One region of the Paenibacillus terreus genome, then DNA from elsewhere that is predicted to be linked to it. Evidence: riboswitches for the same ligand, from Rfam matches in the RefSeq annotation. Region 1 holds a riboswitch; the other holds the start of a gene.
The links. A riboswitch is a leader RNA that binds a small molecule or an ion and turns the genes downstream of it on or off. The one in region 1 is predicted to bind S-adenosylmethionine.
Positions count from the first base shown of each region.

Region 2: it holds a riboswitch for S-adenosylmethionine, as region 1 does, so the genes downstream of both, ACE5KN_RS19570 (methionine ABC transporter ATP-binding protein) here and metA (homoserine O-acetyltransferase MetA) in region 1, are expected to answer to the same signal.

Region 1 covers NZ_JBHIRX010000001.1:43,837-54,831, forward strand. The annotation lists gene ACE5KN_RS00195 (aminotransferase class V-fold PLP-dependent enzyme) at 1-680, opposite strand, end outside; gene ACE5KN_RS00200 (PLP-dependent transferase) at 677-1,864, opposite strand; gene metA (homoserine O-acetyltransferase MetA) at 1,900-2,829, opposite strand; SAM riboswitch class I at 2,942-3,061, opposite strand; gene corA (magnesium/cobalt transporter CorA) at 3,541-4,476, shown strand; gene ACE5KN_RS00215 (HRDC domain-containing protein) at 4,558-5,562, opposite strand; gene ACE5KN_RS00220 (ROK family protein) at 5,726-6,598, opposite strand; gene ACE5KN_RS00225 (MOSC domain-containing protein) at 6,633-7,280, opposite strand; gene ACE5KN_RS00230 (phosphodiester glycosidase family protein) at 7,351-8,469, opposite strand; gene ACE5KN_RS00235 (5'-3' exonuclease) at 8,466-9,362, opposite strand; gene ACE5KN_RS00240 (arsenate reductase family protein) at 9,482-9,847, opposite strand; gene ACE5KN_RS00245 (RluA family pseudouridine synthase) at 9,898-10,869, opposite strand; gene ACE5KN_RS00250 (cob(I)yrinic acid a,c-diamide adenosyltransferase) at 10,866-10,995, opposite strand, start outside.
Region 2 covers NZ_JBHIRX010000011.1:97,071-108,065, reverse strand. The annotation lists gene ACE5KN_RS19595 (DUF2515 family protein) at 1-626, opposite strand, end outside; gene ACE5KN_RS19590 (thioredoxin family protein) at 805-1,149, shown strand; gene ACE5KN_RS19585 (COX15/CtaA family protein) at 1,319-2,242, shown strand; gene ACE5KN_RS19580 (UbiD family decarboxylase) at 2,475-4,241, shown strand; gene ACE5KN_RS19575 (Cthe_2314 family HEPN domain-containing protein) at 4,277-4,996, shown strand; SAM riboswitch class I at 5,172-5,313, shown strand; gene ACE5KN_RS19570 (methionine ABC transporter ATP-binding protein) at 5,437-6,453, shown strand; gene ACE5KN_RS19565 (methionine ABC transporter permease) at 6,453-7,121, shown strand; gene ACE5KN_RS19560 (MetQ/NlpA family ABC transporter substrate-binding protein) at 7,191-8,027, shown strand; gene ACE5KN_RS19555 (SDR family oxidoreductase) at 8,171-8,938, shown strand; gene ACE5KN_RS19550 (NifU family protein) at 9,015-9,257, opposite strand; gene ACE5KN_RS19545 (YuzB family protein) at 9,347-9,595, shown strand; gene ACE5KN_RS19540 (helix-turn-helix domain-containing protein) at 10,298-10,519, shown strand; gene ACE5KN_RS19535 (NAD(P)/FAD-dependent oxidoreductase) at 10,585-10,995, opposite strand, start outside.

The sequences.
Region 1 (10,995 bases):
GCTTCCGTGCGGGCAACGGCCAAGCCAGCCAGCACGTCGCTGTGACCGCCGAGAAACTTGGTGGCACTGTGCAGCACGATATCCACGCCCAGTTCGATGGGACGCTGATAATAAGGGGTCATAAAGGTATTGTCCAGCAGGGTGATGAGTTCATGCTCATGGGCCCAGCTTGTGACCGCCTCAATATCCGTAATTTTCAATGTCGGATTGGACGGGGTTTCCATATATACCGCTTTGGTGTTGGGCTTCAGGGCTTGTCTGACTTCATCCAGCTTCGTCATATCGACAAAGGTGGACTCGATGTTCATTCTGTTCAAAATTTTGGTCAGCAGCCGGTAAGTCCCGCCGTACACATCCTCGGTTACGATAATATGGTCACCGGCCGACAGCATCATAAAAGCGCTGGAAATGGCCGCCATCCCGGATGAATAAGCGAACCCGCGCACTCCACCTTCCAGGAGCGCAATATAATCCTCCAAGGCCTGCCGGGTCGGATTGCCGGACCGGCTGTAATCATGCTGTGGCGGATTAAAAATATCATGATGATGAAAGGTGGAAGCCTGGTAAATCGGTACGCTGGACGCGCCCGTTTGACTGTCGATTTCCGCTCCGAAGTGCAGAAGCCGGGTGCCGAACTTCAGCACCTGCTCTTCTTCTTTCCGCTTCCCGTCCCCACTCATTCCGCAGCCCCTCCTTCAACCTCACGGTTTGCAGCTTCAAGCGCGCCGCCCAGATCCTGAATAAGGTCCTCCGCATGCTCAATGCCGACGGAGAAACGAAGCAGCCTGTCATCAACACCTACGGCATCCCTGATTTCTGCCGGAATGTCCGCATGGGTCTGAATGGCCGGATAGGTCATGAGAGATTCAACCCCTCCCAGGCTTTCGGCAAAAGCGATCAGCTTGATATGGCGCAGCAAAGGCTCAACCAAGCGGGCGTCCTTGACCTTAAACGAGAAGATTCCCGTATTCCCGGAGGATTGTCTGTTTTGAATCTCGTATCCAGGGTGGCTCTCCAGGGCCGGATAGTATACGTCCGTAACGAGCGGGTGAGTCAGCAGATACTGCGCGATCCGTGTGGCGTTCTGCTCATGTCTGTCCATGCGCAGGGCAAGAGTTTTCATGCCTTTCATCAGCTGGTAGCTGTCGCTTGGAGACAGCACGGCCCCAATCGAGTTGTGCAGGAAGGCCATTTCTTCGGACAGCTCTTTTCCTTTGGTGACGATCAGTCCGGCCAGGACATCATTATGCCCGCCCAAATATTTGGTGGCGCTGTGAACTACAATGTCGGCCTCCAGTTCAATCGGTCTTTGGAAATATGGAGTAAGCAGCGTATTGTCTACAATTGTAAGCAGACCATGCTTCTTGGCCCAGCCGGCTACCGCCGCAATATCAGTGATCATCATGAGCGGATTGGTCGGTGTTTCAATAAATACGGCCTTTGTGTTCGGACGGCGCGTCTGTTCCAGCGCAGTCAAATCATTTGTATCCACATAAGAAGCGGTTACGCCGAATTTGGAAAGGATGCGTTCCAGCAAACGGTAGGTTCCTCCATACAGGTCAAGGGAGACGATAAGATGATCCCCCTGTCCGAACAGAGTAAAGATCGTCTGCAGAGCGGCCATGCCGGAAGAACAGGCAAACCCGGCGTCTCCGGATTCCAGCTCTGCCGCTGCTTCCTCAAGCACCTTGCGGGTCGGATTCGTGGTACGGATATAATCGAAGCCTGTGCTCTTTCCTAGCTGCGGGTGACGGAAGGCTGTCGACTGGTAAATGGGAAAATTCACCGCACCGGTTACGGGCTCATTGATGGAACCGATTTGGGCAAGTCTGCTTTCGATTTTCAACTTTTGCTTATGATCCATATAAATCCTCCTGTCTACTTCTGTTCTTATTTGGTTTAAATTTGAGGCCCGATATCACCGATGTCATAAGGGGTCTCCTGGTACACATAGTAATTCAGCCAATTAGAGAATAATAAGTTGGCATGAGCCCGCCACGTGGATGGGGGCGTACGGGTTGGATCGTCCTGCGGGAAATAATTTTTGGGCAAAAGAACATTGTCAAGGCCCTTGGCTATATCCCGGTCATACTCCCATTTCAGGGATAACGGATCATACTCGGAATGGCCTGTCACAAAGATCTGCTTGCCGTCCGTCGTAGCCACAATATACACGCCGGCTTCTTCCGATTCCGAAAGCAGCTCCAGCCCGGGAATACGTTCAATATCCTCGCGGCGGACTTCCGTATGCCGTGAGTGCGGCGCGAAGAAGACTTCGTCAAAGCCGCGCAGCAGCTTCACATGCGGCTTGTTTACCGTATGGGAAAAGACGCCGAAGCATTTGCTGTCCAGTCCGTATTTGGGAACACCGAAATGGTGATACAAGCCTGCCTGCGAAGCCCAACATATATGCATGGTGGAGGTCACATTGGTCCGGGTCCAGTCAAAGATGCCGCGAATCTCCTCCCAATAGTTTACATCTTCAAATTCAAGCTGCTCTACAGGCGCACCCGTAATTATCATACCGTCAAAACGGGTATTTTTGATTTCGTCAAATGTTTTGTAAAACATGTCCAGATACTCCTGGGACGTGTTTTTGGACACATGCGATTGCGGGTGAACGAGCGTGACATCCACTTGAAGCGGGGTATTGCCGATCAGCCGCAGCAGCTGGGTTTCGGTCGTTTCTTTGGTTGGCATCAGGTTAAGAATCGCAATGCGGAGCGGACGGATATCCTGGTGATAGGCCTTGCTCTCGTCCATGACAAAAATGTTCTCACCCGCAAGGATCTCCTTCGCAGGCAGGGTGTCTGGAATTTTAATCGGCATAATGCTCACTCCTGTTCGTGAAGTTTGCGAAAATCATTGCTGAGATGCCGGGCATATTAAAAATGACCTTCCTCGCAGCACGAGAAAGGTCATATCTGATTCATATGCGCCTCTCTCATCTCTCAGGTCCATTTCCTAAAGGAAATGTAACCTGCAAGAATTAGCACCGTGCGGATCACCGCCGGTTGCCGGGTTTCATCGGGCTAGTCCCTCCACCTGCTCTTGATAAGATTTCGCTTTTTTTAATTTTAACTATTTCAAATATCCTGTATCAAACTTTAATGCATGAACGCCTATCTCGTCAAGCAGAAAAATCCATTCATTGCGCACACGGATTCGGCTGCCCCCATAAGATGAAAACAGCAATGAAAATGTCCAATTTAGCCCTTGAAAGGCCATCTGGCGGGCGTTATACTAGACAAGTGCTGCAGGCGGCTGAAGCTATATGCGCAGTTCAAGATTTGCGTATAGGGCTGCGGCGGCTCATCTTAATATAATTCGATAGGGGTGACACCAACCATGGAAGGCGACCCGAGTCCGTATAGGCGGCGGAAGCATGACAACAGCATAGGAATGACTTCAGCTTGCCGGAGACGGGACGCACGTTCTGCATGCCTGTGGAGCTTCTAACTTCCTGGGTCTGGGCACCAGGCTGAAAGCATTCCTTATGGACATCATTCGCCCTGGGGCGAAACATAAGGAGTGAGAGAAATGAAAATCCGGTTAGTGAATAACGGGGTATTTACCCTCATTGACGACATTGAAAAAACATTGACGGCACCAGCCGACGGCTTTTACTGGATTGATGCCGATGTAGAAGATCTCGAGGTGCTGCAGCCGCTCTTTTCCATTCATGATCTGGCTGTGGAGGACTGTCTGAGCGAAGAAGACCAGCGTCCGAAAATTGAAATATATGATAATCATTACTTTATCGTTGTAAACAGCATCCGGTTTGATGATGAAGAAATTTTTCTGCGTTCCCTCAATATTTTTCTCGGCAGACATTTTATCATCACCATCACCAGACAGAAAATCAATGAGCTTCGCTCCCTTAAGCCCCTGCTTTGGGAGCAGGAAGTAAACTCGCCTGACCGTTTTATGTATCTGCTGATCGACCTGATCGTGGACAATTATTTTCTCGTCGGCGACCGGATCGAGGTTCGGATCGAAAAGCTTGAGGAAGACATCCTGATGCATACGAAAAAATCTCATTTGAACGAGATTATCGGTCTGCGCAGTGAAATTTTATGGCTTAAAAAAGTGCTGGGCCCGCAGAAGGAAGTCATCAACACGTTGAACAAACGGGATTTGCGCCTGATTGACGAGCAGTTGCAGAAATATTTTAGCGACATTTATGAAAACGCGGTAAAAATTTCCGAAACCTTTGACACCTACCGTGATCTGATGGGCAACCTTCGTGAAGCCTACCAGTCCAGCATTGCCAACCGGGCCAACGAAATCATGAGAGTGTTTACAGCGATCACCACCGTCTTCATGCCTTTGACCGTCATTACCGGAATTTATGGAATGAACTTTCAATTTATGCCTGAATTGCACACACGCTACGGATATTTTGTTGTGCTTGGCGTGATGATCGCACTGGGCAGCAGCATGTTTTTGATTTTCCGCAAGAAAGACTGGATTTGAGCCTCATAGGCATATTGAAACTGAAAGACGGAGCCTTCCTTCGGGACAGGGTCCGTCTTTGTGCTTTAACTGCCGTTAGGTTCAACTGGCACTGCGTTTGCCGGCTTCATCACGGCGGTGCCAGATACGCACGAGCCGCAACCGTTCATAAATTTCATCCAGCTTCAGATCAGTATTGTTCTGGTCGCCGTACACCCGCTGCATGACAGGCTTCAAAAAGCGGTCTCCCAGTTCCTCGTAGGCCGCCCGAATCGCCGCCTGCTCCTGCTCCGGAGCAGCCAACAGCTCACTACGGATGACATTATCCACATCATATCCTTCTTTCATGAGCACCTCCAGCATTTCAATGACTTCCCTGCGCGGCAGTCCAGCCTGCCGGCTGATCTCCTCCAGGCCGAGGCCTTCCACCGCTCCCTGCAAAACCGCCTGGCGCTGATTAAACCTGTCGAGCTCCAGCTTGTACTTCTGTTCCTTCTGGCGATAGCTCCAATTGATAAAGTCATGGGCATCAAGCTCCTCCAGAACCCAATGCAAAGGAAATGCACGATATTGCTCCCACTTGCAGGTGATAGCCAGCAAATCCGTTCCATAAGCCCGCACCTTGCTCTCCCCCATACCCGGCAGTTCTAGCAGTTCCGCTTCATTTCGTGGAAGAAAAACACTGATCAGCTTCAGCAAACGGTTGCTGGCAATCATATACGGTGCCCTATGCTCGGCTGCTGCCCGGCGACGGCGCCATACCGTAAGCTCGGTATACACATCATCACGGGGATGAAGATCGCTGTAGCAGCACAGCTTCTGCACAAACAACCCACGGTTCCCGCCTTCTTCGCGTTCATGGAATACCCCGTCAATAAGCGGGCGGTACCCTTCGGACAGCTTCAAAGCCAGCTGATAGCGGTAAATGGAGAGCATCTCCTGCCATGAACGACCTTCATACCAGACGCTATCTTTCGCGCCATCTCCTTCTGTGGTCCGCCAGCCGACAGACCATACTCCCTCTTCTTCCCCGATCCATACCTGGGCAGCCCCCAGCCCGTCGACTTCCTCCGTCTTCGACAGCTTGTTCAAGAATACAATCTCCATACTGCAAACCTCCTCAAAGCTATGTCAGCATCCGGCAACAAAAAAAGCACCTATTCTGCGTAATTCGCAAAATAGGTGCTTCCTTATAAACCGTACTATGCTGTTAAACTTATCTTATAACGGAAATGTATGCCTCGTCAAAGCTTTTTTTTCACAAGAAACATCATATTCCCAACCGGGCCAGCGCAAGCGCGCCGGACAAGCCGGCATTGTCGCCAAGTCCGGGAGGAACGATATAGCTGTCGATATCCGCCGTAAGGCTTGCATGCTGAACGTAGCCCTGAAGCAGCTCCTGCAGCTTGCGGCGGACCAGTGGGAATATCTGCTCCTGCTTCATGACTCCGCCGCCCATAATAATTTTTTGCGGGGAAAGGATCAGAACGTAATTCATCAAGGCCTGTGCGAGATAATAAGCCTCCATCTCCCATGCGGGATGATCCGCGGGCAGCTCTGCCCCCTGAGTCCCCCACCGCTTGTTGATGGCAGGTCCTGCAGCCAGGCCTTCCAGACAGTCGCCATGATAAGGACAGAAGCCTGCAAAAGTGTCTTCCGCATGACGGCGGACCAGAATATGGCCCATTTCCGGGTGAGACAAGCCGTGAAGCAGCTGCCCTCCAACTACGGCTCCCGCGCCAATGCCCGTTCCAACTGTAATATAGATGCAGCTGTCCAGGCCTTTGGCAGCTCCCCATGTGTATTCACCCAGAGCGGCTCCGTTTACGTCCGTGTCAAAGCCCATCGGAACATCAAAATGTGCCTTCAGCTTGCCGATCAGATTATAGTTGCTCCAGTGGGGCTTGGGAGTTGTTGTAATGTACCCGTATGTACTGCTGCCGACAATCGGATCAATGGGTCCGAAGGAACCGACTCCGATCGCTTCGACGTTTTTTCCTTCGAAATAGTCAATGACCCGGGCCATCGTTACCTCAGGCGCTTCCGTCGGGAAGCTGACCCTGTCCATAATTTCCCCCTGCTCGTTTCCGATACCGCATACAAATTTAGTCCCACCTGCTTCAATAGCGCCCAATACTGACATTTCAATCTCTCCCTTCCTTATGTAATCCAATCCTTCAGCCCAAACGTTTGCGCAAGGTCGCCTTCCAGCTCTCCGACAGCGCCTCTACATCGAGCAGACGTTTCGTCTCCTCAATCTGATCCTTCCGTTGGTACATAATCCGGTTGGCCTCCATGACGGTGATGTGCTCTTTCCGCCTCTCCACCAGTTCCATCGCATCCCCCGCAGCCAGTTCGCCCTCTTCAAGCACTCGGAAATAATAGCCCGTATACCCTGTCTGCTGAAACTGCTGCGGCAGCTCCTTCCATCCGTATTTTGCGGCCAGTTTGAAGCAGGGCTGACGGGGCTGGCTGATTTGCACAAGCGCACGGCCAAGCCGGTAAATGTCCCCAATGCTGACTGTATCCTCCGCTGCCCCCGATATCGTCACATTTTCCCCGAAAGCCCCGAAAGCAAGCTCACGATCCATCAGCTGCGCAAAATACGCATAGCGGCTGTGATCATAAACGCACACCGCCTTGTCCGGACCTCCATGATTCACGAGATCGGCTTGTCCGTCACCAGGAATCCCGCTGCGTGTCAGAAGGATGGGTCCGTCTGCGGGTAATTTGTTAATACCGCTGAGCACTTCCTTTCCGCCGTGCATGAGCACGGACGGCAATCCAATGTTCACGGAGACGGCTGAAGCCGCTGCGTTGTTCATGTCTGATCCTCCTGCGATATATACTTATCCTATCTTCTCCTGAAATGTTCCAAACGTCAATTATGGAAAGCTAAAACGTTTGCAGATTCGTTCCGAATATGAGCGTATTGCTCAGTTTGCGGCCGGGAGCCGTCTGCATTTTGCCCCCTGCGTACATGCCGGAGGAGGCACCCCCGTCTAGATTCATGGCCTGCTTTGCGCCCAGCTTGTCCATGATTGCTGCCCACTGCTTCATGGTCGCTGCCGGTACCGTGGCGAGCAGGACCGATCCGTCAGGCATGATGGCAATTCCGCTGCGCGCCCCGGAAGCGCTCAATATCTTCGGATCCTTGAAGCCCTCCGCTTCAGGATTCAGCGAGATTTTACCGTCCGTGATCAGCCTCGGACCGGCGCCTACTCCGGTCACTACGTCCTGCCAATCAGGGGCTTCGCCCTTTTGGTTGTTGTATGCCGTGGTCAAGGTTACGGCCGCTCCCTCTGCAAACCGCTGCGCCGTGCTTTTCATCGTCCCGGTAAACACGAGCACATATCCATCCTTCGGAATGGAGGCATTTGTATTTATCCCATTTTTAACGACAATCCCGTCACGTACGGTTACGGCAATGCCCCCCTTGAACCCTACCGTCGCCCCGCGTTCCGGCGTGTACATCATCGAGGTGTTTGCATTTTCGGCGGGAGTTCTGTTCATAAAATTCGCATACCAGCCCAAGGATCTGCCGTCTTTTCCTGTTACCCGCCCGGTAATATTGACACTCAACACGTCCATGACCACCGTTCCATCCCGCTTGAAGCCCACCGTGGTGCCATATCTGCCAATGTGAATGACCTTGCCCCCGGAAATCAGCATGCCATACGGATCAGGAGCTCCGTTATACGCTTCGAAGAACGCGCCATTGATGGCGGCTTCGGCATGATATTTTTGGACGATACCGCTCAAATCCTGGGTTTTGCCGACCTGCCCCTCTGCCAAACCGATGGACGCCGGTGTGCCTTTCGGAATGCTGACCGTCTTGACGGTAAAAGTGCGTCCGGCAGCAGTTACTTTTTTCACCGCTGTTTGTATCCCTTTCTGCCCCAAAGCCTCCGCCCGGGGTATTCCATATCCGGACAGTAAAAAGGACGCCGACATCATCAATGTCAGCACCCCGGCTATCCATTTTTTCCATTGCTTACGTGTCCCGCTGCTCATGATCCTGCCGCCACTCCCATCATTATGCTCAGGCTCTTCATTTCAAGCTGTTCAAACTTGGCCGCGATGAGCGCGTGATCAAGCTGCAGCAGACTGCTTTCCAGCGAGCAGGCAACCGGCACTTCACAATGGATTTCGGCCAGCCTGCGCGACAGATGAAGCATGTCCAGATCGTTCTCGATCTTCTTTCTTACCGATGGGCTCAGATTCTCCAGGTTAGCGAGGATACCCTCGATGGAGCCGTATTCCTGTACCAGCTTCAATGCCGTTTTCTCGCCGATGCCGCGCACCCCGGGGTAGTTGTCGCTTGTGTCCCCCATCAGCCCTTTTACATCTATGATTTGACGGGGCTGAAGCCCTTTCTCTTCCATCAGGCTTTCGGGTGTATAGACCATATAGTTGCCCTGGCCCTTTTTCATAATTATGACTTTAATCCGCTCATCCACCAGCTGCAGAAGGTCATGGTCGCCTGACAGAATCAGCACGTCCGTATTTTCGCCACGGGAATAATGACGGGCCAGGGTACCGATGCAATCATCCGCTTCGTAGCCCTCTGCCCCAATGTTCGGAATCCCGAGACTATCCATGACTTCACGAATTAAAGCAAACTGTGGGATCAGATCATCCGGAGCCTCCGCACGGTTGCCTTTGTATGCGGCAAAATGCTCCCCCCTGAACGTCTTGCCTCCCATATCCCAGCAGCAGACGACATGAGTGGGGCCGAAGGCCTGCACCGCATCCCAGAAATAGCGGATAAAGCCATAGATGGCATTGGTCGGGATTCCTTCTTTGGTGCGCCGTATATATCCATGGGCTGCTGTTGCGTAATAGGCGCGGAAGAGCAGGGCCATTCCGTCCACCAGCATAACTGATTGTCCATTGTTTTGTGTCACGTAAGTGTCTCGCTCCATTTCCGTAAAAATAATCTTGTTCGAGTATACCATATTGGCGGTCATTTAGGGGCCTGCCCATCCACTTTCCTGCCTTTTACTCACATTGCAAAAAGACAGGCTCACGCCTGTCCCCATACCTCGCTGTATTGATCCTCTTTAAATCCGACGCTGACCCGCTGCCCGTCGGTAACGACAGGCCGTTTAATCAGCATGCCGTTGGAAGCAAGCAGGTTCAGCTGCTCCTCCCGGCTCATGCCCGGCAGTTTGTCCTTCAGCTTCAATTCCTTGTACACCTCGCCGCTTGTGTTAAAGAACTTTTTCAGGTCCAGCCCGCTCTTGTCCACAAGCTCCGCAAGCTGGCCGGCTGTTGGCGGCTCCTCCACAATGTGGTGAAGCTCAAGCTCATGTCCGTGGTTTTGCAGCCATTTTACCGCATTGCGGCAGGTGCTGCACTTCGGATATTGATAAACTGTTAATTTACTCATATAACATGTCCTCCATCATTTCGTCCCAATACGATGCTCTTCTTTAGCAATTATATGTTATTTGCAGCCTGCAACGCCTCTTCCAGACGAAGCAAATCCGGCGGCAGCGGGGCCCGGAAGGTGCACCGCTCTCCAGTGAGCGGATGATCGAAGGAAAGCTCGGCGGCGTGCAGGGCCTGTCTTGAAATCACACTGTCGAGAAATGCCTTTCGTTCGGCCTTGCCGGCATCAGCATTTTCATCATCCGCGGGATGGATAAAATACATCGGATCTCCGATCAGCGGACAGCCGATATGCGTCATGTGCACACGGATCTGGTGCGTACGCCCGCTTTCCAGCTTCAAGGAGATTCTGCTGCCTTCCGGCCATCTCTTCTCAAGATTGTAAAGCGTGAGGGCAGAATATCCGTCAGGCGTTACGATGCGCTTGTGCGGATTGAGAGGATCGCGGTCGATCGGTCCATCCACTCTTCCAGTCGGCGGCTCCGGGCAGCCGTGTACATAAGCCGTATAACGCTTGTCCACCGTACCTGCAATCATTTGCCCGGATATATGCTGGTGGGCATACGGGTTCTTGGCTATAGCCAGTACACCCGAGGTATCCTGATCCAGCCGGTGAACAGGACGGAAGCGGAACGATTCTCCCTTGGACTGCCAGTAATACACAACCGCATTAGCCAGTGTTCCCGTATAGTGGCCATGCGTCGGATGAACAATCATACCCGCAGCTTTATTCACAATAAGAAGATGCTCATCCTCATACAGGATATCAAAGGGGATAGGCTCAGGCAGAATATCCTCCGAGGTTTCCCGCTCCATCCGGATTTCCACACAGTCACCCGGTCGCACCTTCACATCGACATATACACGGCTTCCGTTGAGCATAATTCCCTGCTCCGTAAGCTTCAGACGGGACAGGAGCTTGCGTGATACGCCCATTCTTTTGTGCAAAACCGTTCTCAGCAGCATGCCTTCGTCTTCCGGTGGAACCTTATATGCAATCGGATCATAATAAGCGGTCATTCTTTTCTACCAAACACCTTTTTGCTGCGCACGTATTCCACGTCAGCCACTCCCAGCCTTGCATTGGCCGTACGCGCAGCCACGAAGAAATAGTCGGATAGCCTGTTCAAATACCTGCGGACGGCA
Region 2 (10,995 bases), on a different contig from region 1:
AGCGTCCAAAACCGTTCCCAGAACGGGCTCATGAAAGCAGAGACGTGGAAGAAAGGCAGCAGGTGAAAGCAGCTGCGTCCAAGCCGGCGGCTGTGCGCGTACAGCAGCAGCTGGGGATACGCGTCTTGAAAAATGAGGGCATTGCATCTTTCGAGCAGGCGGTAGGTCCAATCTTTTTCTTTGCCGGTTACGAGATCAGCCATCAGGCCGCCCTTCAAATCGGTCATGTTATAACCGCCATTGCGGGATACCATGTGGGCCAGCAGGGCCCAATGCAGCTCCGGGCAGTTGTTATAACACTCCAGATATGCGGCTGTCCGTGTGACGTTGCTGCGGTTATGCTTGGCTGTCTCGCTGTGTATATGTTCCACGAGTTCCAGGTCTTCCTCGGAATGCAGGGTGTCCTCTGCCGGTGTGCGCATGCCGCGTCCGCTCATGGAAAGCATGCGTTCCGCTTCCGCCAGGGCCGCTGCGGCGGAGCCGGCGTTCCATGGCAGCTCCCGCAGCGGATGGCGGAGCTTGTTTGAGGCTTTCCATGCCGCATATTTGCCTCTCAACGCATCACCGGCCGTATGGGGCAGCGTTCCAAGCAGGCGCATGCCTGTGCGCAGCCAGTCTTCCTGCATAATGCCTTTCCTCCTTTCATAATATTCTTTTATTCAGTATGGCTCGCCAGCCAAAGTTCCAACCGAAAATCCAGGTGCTGTGCAAAAACCATTTTTCGGGTTAGAATAAAGACAAGCTTCGGTTTTAACAATCCTTGATGGCTGATTCATACATTGATTCGAAGGGATGGTGTGCAATATGCAGCAAATCAGAAACAAGGCGGAATTCGATCAGGCAGTGCAGGCTCCCGGGCTGACGGTGGCCGTATTTAAGGCTGACTGGTGCGGTGACTGCAAATTTATAGATCCGTTCATGCCGGATGTGGAAGAGAAATATGCGAATGCTTTGAAGCTGATCCAGGTTGATGTCGAGGAAGCGGAGGGCGTCAGCGAAGCCCATAACGTGCTTGGCATTCCAAGCTTCATCGCCTTCAGCAACGGCAAAGAAGTGGTGCGGCTTGTGAACAGATTGCGCAAATCCCGCGCGGAAATTGAACAGTTTCTCGACCGGGCCGTTGAAGTTCACACTGCATTAAAAGCATAAGCCGATCCAAGCGGAACGTCTCCCTTGTTATTCAAGGGGGACGTTTTTTTGTTTTCCGGAGACGTTAACATTTTGTCACAAAGCATTTATGTCAATGATGTATGTATCAGTTATAATTTTTAATAGCGAGAGGTTCTCAAGTAAAATATATGAAAACAGGTGAGATAGAGTGAAAAGTACACGGATTTTAAAATGGCTGGCCCTGGCGACCTGTATTGTCATGTTTTTGGCAACCTTTGGCGGCGGAGTGGTGACACGGACCGATTCCGGCCTGGGCTGCGGCAGGGAATGGCCAACCTGCAACGGCAAGTTCGTTCCGGCTCATACGATCGCTTCTGTCATCGAATTTTCACACCGTTCAGTCAGTGGATTGGCAGGGCTTCTGTCTATTGCTACTTTTGTCGGATTTATGATTTATTTCAAAAAGCGGCGTGATCTTCAGCTGTTCTCGTTTCTAACGCTGGCTTTTGTCATCATTCAGGGGATGATGGGAGCGCTGGCCGTCGTATTCTCTCAGTCCGCCGCAGTGATGGCGCTGCATTTTGGATTCTCTCTCATCGCCTTTGCGAGCGCGACGATGATGACGTTGGGCGCCTGGCAGGAAGATCGTGATACCCGTCGGGTACAATACCAGGATAAAAAGCCGGTCTCGCGCGGATTCCGCAATTTCATTTGGGCATCAACCGTCTATACGTATATCGCTGTGTATACGGGGGCATTCCTGAGCCACTCCACGGAGAACCGCATTAATTCCTTCCTCGGGATTGCACCGTTATCGCTGCACCAGATTGCAGCCGGCATCCTGTTTGTTGTCATTCTGGCGGTGGGGCATTTCTCTTATCGCAAGCATCCGGACCATGGGGATATCCGCGCCCTTGGCGTAACTTCCGTTATCCTCATTCTCCTTCAGATTGTTGTGGGGATTGCGCTGCTCTATACGGCTGGAAGACCGGAGCTGTACATGTTTGTCGTATTGTCGCATATGGTAATTATTGCAGCGCTGTTTGCAGTGTTGTGCTACATGAGCTTCCGGGTATGGCAGCTGTCGCCAAAGAAAGTTGCCGTACAGAACGCTTCCCTTCAGCGTACTTAAGGAGAACGCAATATCCTTGTTTTGCCCAAAAGGGGGTAAACCCCTATAATAAGATCAGAACAAGCAAAGTCCGCGGGCTGCTCGAGGGCTTTGTTTTTCTTAAGAAAAACTTCCGCTGTGCGCGGTCTGGCTTCCTTGGCAACTTCGTCGGCAGAATTTTTTCTTTAACCCTTAAAAAACCGGCCAGCCCCACCACCTGCGGCGGCTTTCAATATAGGAGGACTACATACCCGTGATCTATCAGAATCTGCGGCAGTTTATTGAAGCGCTGCGCAAAGAGAATGACCTGCATATCATTGAAGCACCAGTTGATCCTTATCTTGAGCTGGCGGAGATTCACCGCCGGGTGATTGAGCAGGAAGGCAAGGCTCTGCTCTTTACCAACGTGAAAGGAACGCCGTTTCCTGTCGTCACCAATCTGTTTGGTACCGACCGGCGGGTGGATATGGCTTTCGGCCCCCGTCCGGAGCAGTTGATGAAGACGATTGTCAATGCAACGAAGACGCTGCTTCCGCCCACTCCGAGAGCGTTGTGGAATGAACGTGGGCTGATTGGGGACATGATTAAGGTAGGGTTAAAAACGGTCTCCGGCGCAGAAGCTCCTGTGCTGGGCGTGCAGAGAACGGAGGCTCCGCTTGCGCCGCTGCCGCGTGTCACAAGCTGGCATGAGGACGGTGGCCCGTTTATTACGCTGCCGCTCGTGTACACCGAGAAGCCCGGCCAGCCTAAAGACCATAACCTGGGCATGTATCGGATTCAAATCTATGATGACTCTACAACGGGAATCCATTGGCAGATCCATAAAGGCGGCGGCTTCCACTATCATGAAGCGGAGCAGCGCAGCGAGCCCCTGCCTGTTACGATTTTCCTGGGCGGGCCTCCTGCGCTGATCGCTTCGGCGATCGCCCCCGCTCCCGAGAACCTGCCTGAACTGATGCTTGCGTCGCTGATTATGGGCGGCAAGCTGCCGATGGCCGAAGATCCCTTGGGCGGAAACCGCATTCCTGCAGAGGCCGAATTTGCCATCAGCGGTTATGTGCCTCCACATGTGCGGCGCCCGGAGGGACCGTTTGGAGACCATTTCGGTTATTATTCGTTAAAACATGATTTCCCGGTTTTTCATGTCAAACATATGCATCACCGCAAGGACGCCATCTATCCGGCGACGATCGTAGGCAAGCCGCGCCAGGAAGACTATTACCTTGGTGAATTCCTGCAGCGCCTGCTGTCACCGGCCTATCCGCTTGTCATGCCGGCCGTACGCTCTTTATGGGCCTATGCGGAGACAGGGGTTCACGCGCTCGCGGCTGCGGTTGTAAGGGAAAGCTACTCGCGTGAGGCGCTTGTATCCGCCTTTACGATCCTGGGACAAGGGCAGCTCTCGTTGACCAAGTTCCTGATGCTGACGGACAAATCGCTTGACCTGTCGAATTTTACGGTGCTGCTGGAGACGATTCTGGAGCGCTTCAATCCGGCGCAGGATTTGTTCATCATCAATCATACCTCGCATGATACGCTTGATTATACGGGGCGCAAGCTTAATCATGGGAGCAAGGCGGTGCTGATGGGCGTCGGCGAGCCGGTGCGTGAACTGCCGCGGGTGTATGAGGGCGGAGACCTGCCGGGCATCACCCGTATCGAGCCCTATTGCGGCGGGTGTCTTGTCATCTCCGGAGCCTCCTACGAGCAGGAACCCGAGCTGCCTGCTCAGGTGCTGCAGCGCATGTCTGCCTTGGAGCAAAAGTGGCCGCTCGTGTTTATTGTGGATCACGCCGAAGAGGTGGTGAAGTCACAGGCCTCCTTCCTGTGGACGGTGTTCACCCGCTTCAATCCGGCAACGGACATGTTTGCCGATCATGAAGTCAAGCTGCATCATTTGAATTACAAGCTGCCGATCGTAGTGGATGCGCGTATGAAGCCAGGCTATCCGGATGAGGTGCTGCCGCGTGAGGACATTGTCCGCCTGGTCGATGAACGGTGGAAGAGCTACGGTTTCTAAGCATAAGCAGGAACAAACTCCGGGAGGTTGAGCATATGCTGCGTGAGCTTTTGGGAGAACTGCCAAGGCAGGATAACGGAATACTGCTGCAGGCGATGAACAGTATGAAGGGGACGTTGGGCTTGCTGCAGCGCCAGATGGAGCAAAGCGGGGATCCGACGTTCGATTTCCGCAAGGCCGAAATATTGACACGCGGGCTGATGTCCTCCCTGACCGAGCTGGAAGAGAGCACGTTCGCTGCGGCTTTTTTCCGTAAGAAGGTGCATGCGAAGTTTTCCGAGGAAATGACCGAGCAGGAGCGTGCGGATTACGCCCGGTATGTGTATTTTTACAAAAACGGGTTTATCCGCGTGTTCTCCATGCTGGACAAGCTGGGCAATCTGCTGAATGACTTTTATGATATGAACACGTCCAGGGTCAAAGCTCATTATTCCTACTTTACCGTGCTGCGGCAGTTTCGGTATTTGAAAATCCACGACAGGCTTGCTGATTCTCTCTTTGAGCTTAAGGACCGCTTCAGGGAGCCCATTGGGCGGCTGCGCAAACGCAGAAATACGGAAGTGCACTACATGAATGTGGAAATGCAGGATGATCTGTGGCAAAAACAGCGGGCTTTGTACGGTAAAATCAAGCTTGAAGACCTGGATGAGCATCTTGATGATTTGCGGCAGGGTCTGGACATGGTATGCCAATCGGTAGCGGAAGCGTTTGATTATACGAATCAGCAGTGGGAAAGACATTCAGCACGCAAATAAAATCGCAGGAATGCAGCTGTTTTTTGCAACCGCCAGAAATTTTTCCGAATGTTTTCGCAAAATTACCTTTGACAAAGCTATGTAAAGTATCTATACTGAAATCTAGTTTAATGTCAGCTTTATGAGGATTATAGAACAGATATCCCGAACATAAAAAACTGAAACAACCATATATCTCTTATCGAGAGAGGCGGAGGGACTGGCCCGATGAAGCCCGGCAACCGGCTGCACCCCGGCGTGATTACACGCTTAGGGGCAGCGTCATGGTGCTAATTCCAACAATACCACTAAGATTAAGTAGTATTGGCAGATGAGAACCGGATTTTGCTGCACAGCAGGAGCCTTTTTCATTTGCGAAAAGGGCTCTTTGCTTTAATTGGACAAAATAGAGACAGACCCGGTGGGAAGGGGTAAAAGGAAGAGAAGGGGGACGTACCAACTTGATTGAAATCAGGAAGCTGACGAAGTTTTATGGCAAAGGCAGCCGGATGACACCTGCCCTGTCCAACCTGAACTTATCGGTCGGCAAAGGTGAAATCTTCGGCATTATCGGCCACTCCGGGGCGGGAAAAAGCACGCTGATCCGCTGTATCAATTTGCTTGAGCGTCCAAGCTCGGGTGAAGTGTGGATCGACGGAGTGAACATGACCGGCCTGAACCGGAAGCAGCTGCAGGCCAGACGTCGTAAAATCGGGATGATTTTTCAGCACTTCAACCTGCTGTCATCCGCGACGGTATACGACAATATCGCATTCCCGCTTCGTCTGGACAGCAGGCCAAAAGCGGATATCGACAAGAAGGTGAAAGAGCTGCTCGCGCTTGTCGGGCTGGAGCAGCATGCCAACAAATATCCGGCACAGCTGTCCGGCGGCCAGAAGCAGCGAGTCGGCATTGCCCGTGCGCTTGCCAGCGATCCGGATGTGCTGCTGTGTGATGAGGCTACGTCAGCGCTCGACCCGCAGACGACCGATTCCATTCTGAAGCTGCTGCTGGATATTAATCAGCGCTTCAATCTGACCATCATGCTGATTACCCATGAAATGCATGTGATACAGCGTATCTGCGACCGTGTCGCAGTTATCCATCAGGGCGGAATCGTAGAGCAGGGCCCGGTGGCTGAAGTGTTCATCAAACCGCAGCACCCGGTGACAAGGGAATTTATTATGAGGGAGACGGATCAGGGAGAAGAGCTGCGGGCGGCGATTGCCGCACCTCACCCGGCCGCCTCGCAGACCGTCAAAATTTCGTTCCTGGGCGATAAAACCTATGAATCGATTTTATCACGAACGGTCCGCCGGACAGGTGTGGATTTTGCCATCCTGCAGGGCACGATCTCCACGCTGAAAAACGTACCCTATGGGTTGCTTACCGTCCGCTTTGAGGGAGACGAGAAGGCGATCCGGGAAACGACACAGGAATTATTGGCACAGGGGCTTGATGTGGAGGTGATCGGCTGATGAATGGGCTTGATTTTTCACAAATTAACTGGAATGAGATCGGCTCCTCAACGGTGGATACGATCCAAATGCTGGTTATATCCGGACTGTTCACACTGATTCTGGGGCTGCCGCTCGGTGTTGTGCTGTTCCTGTCCAGCCGTTCTTCACTAGCCTTGATGAAGACGGTGTACACTGTGCTTTCATTTATCGTCAATATTCTCAGATCGGTGCCGTTTATCATTCTGATCGTGGCATTGATCCCTGTGACGAGGCTGCTCGTCGGTACCTCCATTGGCGTGACCGGCACGATTCCTCCGCTGGTGATCGGGGCGGCGCCGTTTTTCGCAAGGCTTGTGGAAACCTCCTTGCGTGAGGTGGATCGGGGCATCATCGAAGCGGCTCAAGCGATGGGGGCTTCGACTGGGCAAATCATCTTCCGGGTACTGCTCCGTGAAGCAAGACCGGGTCTGCTCGCCGCATTAACGATTACGATTGTCACACTCGTGTCCTATACGGCGATGTCCGGTATGATCGGCGGCGGCGGCTTGGGCGCGCTGGCGATCAACTACGGGTATTATCGCTACGACACGGCCGTCATGATCGTTGCCGTTGTGCTTATGGTTGTGCTGGTGCAGGTGCTGCAAATGGCGGGTGACCGACTGGTGCGGCATTATACAAGGAAATAAGGAAACATTATATATAGATCCTTATTCATACCCAATCTTTTAAAAATAAATTTTGGAGGGGTACATGTTATGAAAAAATGGTCATTTGCTTTGTTAAGCCTTGCATTGCTGCTGATTCTGGGCGCCTGCGGGAACGCTAAGACCAATTCCGGAGCAGCCGCGGACAATAATCCGGGAACACCGCGCAGCATTGAGTTGAAGGTCGGCGCATCCGCCGTTCCTCACGCCGAGATTCTTGAAGCGATCAAGCCAGAGCTGGAAAAGCAGGGCGTACGCCTGCAGGTCGTTACTTTTAACGATTATGTACAGCCTAATGTGCAGCTGTTTGACAAGCAGCTGGATGCGAACTTTTTCCAGCATCAGCCGTATCTGGACAGCGAGAACAAAGCACGCGGCATGAATCTGGTGCCTGTAGTTCCGGTACACGTCGAACCTATGGGTGCGTATTCGCAAAAATACAAATCCGTGGATGAAATTCCCGACGGCGCGATTGTAGGTATTCCGAATGATGCTACCAACGGTGGCCGTTCTCTGATGCTGTTGGCCAAGCAAGGTCTGATCACATTGAAAGACAATACGGATATTAACTCAACTATCGCAGACATCACTGCCAATCCGAAAAAACTGGACATCCGTGAAGCGGATGCGGCTATCCTGCCACGTCAGCTGCCTGACCTGGACCTCGCGATCATTAACACGAACTATGCGCTGGAAGCCAACCTGAATCCGACGAAGGATGCCCTGTTCATCGAAGACAAGGATTCCCCGTATGCGAATCTGCTGGTTGCCCGTCCGGACAACAAGGACTCCGAAGGCATTCAGCTGCTGGCTAAAGCTCTGCAGTCCGATGCAGTCAAAAAATTTATTGAAGATAAATACAAGGGAGCTATCGTTCCTGCGTTTTAATTGAACACACGTTATGCCTTATACCGCTGCTGCCTTCGGGCAGGGCGGTTTTTTGCATGCTGCGCTGCGGTAAGTTGAGGCATGAACCTAAATCTTTTATACTGATTCTGTGGCGTTCTCTTTGCAGAGGAGGAAGAAGTACGTTGAAACCAAAGGTTGCCCTGATTACAGGAAGCGCCAAAGGGCTGGGGAGAATGACAGCTTTACATTTGGCGGATCAAGGGTTCGATATTGCGATAAACTATGTGCACAGCCGCACGGAAGCTCTGGAGCTGGCACAAATTATTCAGGCCAAGGGTGTACGGTGTACGGCCGTTCAGGCGGACATTTCCAGGCAGCAGGATATTGAAAAGCTTGTGAACCAGGTGGAGCTTAAGCTCGGTGGTGTGGATATCATGGTAAATAACGCTGGGCCGTTTATACGCGAGCGCAAGCTGTTCGCGGACTATGCGCCTGCTGAAATTCATGCTATGCTGAATGGGAATCTTGTGGGCACGATGCTGCTTGACCATCTGGTGCTTCCGCATATGCGTAGTCAGCGATGGGGGAGAATTATCCATTTTGGTTTTGGACATGCTGCTGAGGGAAGAGCGTGGCCGCATCGGGCGGTATATGCAGCGGCGAAGGTGGGGCTGGTTTCTTTTACGAAAACATTGGCGGTTGAAGAAGCTCCGTCAGGAATTACGGTCAATATGATCTGTCCCGGAGACATTCGTGGTGACAATAAGGAGAAAACGATTGCCGAGGTCAGGGGGCTGCGGGATCATGAGACGCCCATGGGCAGACCGGGCAGCGGTGAGGATATCGCGCGCGTGATTGCCTATTTATGCGAGGATTCGTCCGATTTTATTACAGGCAATATTATGGACATTTCCGGAGGCCTTGATCCGATTCGTCCTTCGATATTGTAAATGAGCGGAAGTCTACAAAAAAGAGCCTTGGCTTCTTGCGAAGCCAAGACCCTTACATCAATATGCCTGAAGCATATTAGAATACCTGTATTACTTCTTGCACCCCGTCAACTTCTTCGAGAAGAGCGCGCTCGATACCGGCTTTCAACGTAATCGTCGAGCTTGGGCAGCTGCCGCAGGCACCCATCAGCTTCAGCTTCACGATGCCGTCTTCCACGTCAACCAGCTCTACGTCACCACCGTCACGCTGCAGGAACGGACGCAATTTATCCAAAACTTCCAACACTTCATCATACATGGTGATTGTGTTATCGCTCATTAGAACTCAACTCCTTTCCTATAAGGTTTATTATATTACAAACGAGAGCAAAATAAAATGCTCCCTTCAAAAGCAGGTGAAATAAAATCATGAGACCGATCATAGAATTTTGCAGCAGCAATATCAGCACCGAGGATGTCATGCCGAGACTTGAGGAGAATCCTGAATATGATGTTGTCGAGTACGGCTGTCTTAACAATTGCGGACAGTGTTATGCCCAGCCGTACGCGATGGTCAACGGTGAAATTGTGGCGGCGGATTCGCCCGAAGCATTGTATGATGCGATTATCGCCAAAATCAAGGAAGCCGAGGCATGGGAAAGTCTTGATATTGACTGATGGTCAGGAAAAGCATCACTACACTGTCGGATTAAAAGGGGGTGTCCCAAAAGGTCCATTGACCGGGGGCACTCTTTTCGTGCGTTTGTGAGACGCTCCGAGAACGAAGCATTCCTTCAATCTTCTGTTGACCCTCCGGGCCTGATAGGATAAATTTGGATGCCAGCGTAGTGTAATTCATTCATTAACTGAAGTGCGTCCCGGAAGCCTTGCAAATAGATTTCTCTTTCCAGGAGAGTTTGCATGGATAACTGGGTGTCTTCGTAAAGAAATATCGTATGGTTCAGCTTATCAGGCACTGCCTGGCGAATAGATCGGAAGTAACTGTCACATTCTTGGGTTAGTTGACTATAGTCTGGCTGCGAATGGGACAAATTATTGTATAATAGCTCTATGCGCGTTCGAATTAATGGTTCGGCCAAAGATTCGAGCGATTCTAGCATGTTCTCACCTCTTTAAAATGTCAGAATGTATAATCATCGCGGAGTCATCTTCCTGAGATCGCAAGAAAAACTACCGCTAAACGATAAACGTGGTATGTCTTCTTTGAATGTACGTCGATAGACGTTTATCTTAATAAAAGTTTCAAACATTAAGAAGTACAAAATGAACACTATAGTATTTGCTTTATCCACTTAAATATACATATCAGAGTGTGCATTGTCAACACTTTGGTGTTCATTTTTGTGAGGAGGGGAACGTATGATTAAAGTCCATTTATCTCGTCTTATGGGCGAAAAAAGAATTAACATTGCTGATCTATCCCGTTTAACCGGGTTACATAGAAATGGGATTGCCAAGCTGTACAACGAAGAAACAGATGGCGTAAAATTCGATACATTGAACAGAATTTGCGAGGCTTTGGACTGTGAGGTACAGGATATCATTGAGTATATTAAAGAAGAAAAAAATGATCAAAAATAAGAGGCTAAAAAAACAAACCTGCCTACAGAGGGCAGGTTTTAGTATGTTATATGGTACCGCAAGATTTACCCAAAATGACGCTTCGATTTCCAGAGGACACCGCTTTTGAGCAGACGTGGAATACGTCCGCGCAGGGCCGTTCCGCCAAGGAAGCCGTAGCCGAATCCGGCCTTTTTGCCCAATGATCCCAGGGTGCCGCGCAGCTTGATAGGGTGCACATGCGGCGACTCCCCTTTCCAGAGCGCCTGGACGATATGGGCAATCTGCTCGCCCTGGACTTCTGCCGCCTGCGCGCTCGGAGAATAAGGAAGACTTGCGCAATCCCCCACGACATATACCTCGGTATGATCCGGGATTTGATACAGCCCGTTCAGAACGATCCGTCCCTGCGGGTCCTTGGCTACCTTCAGATCCTGAACGATCTTCACCGGCTGAATCCCGGCCGTCCATACGACGGCATCGGTAGGAACGAGCTC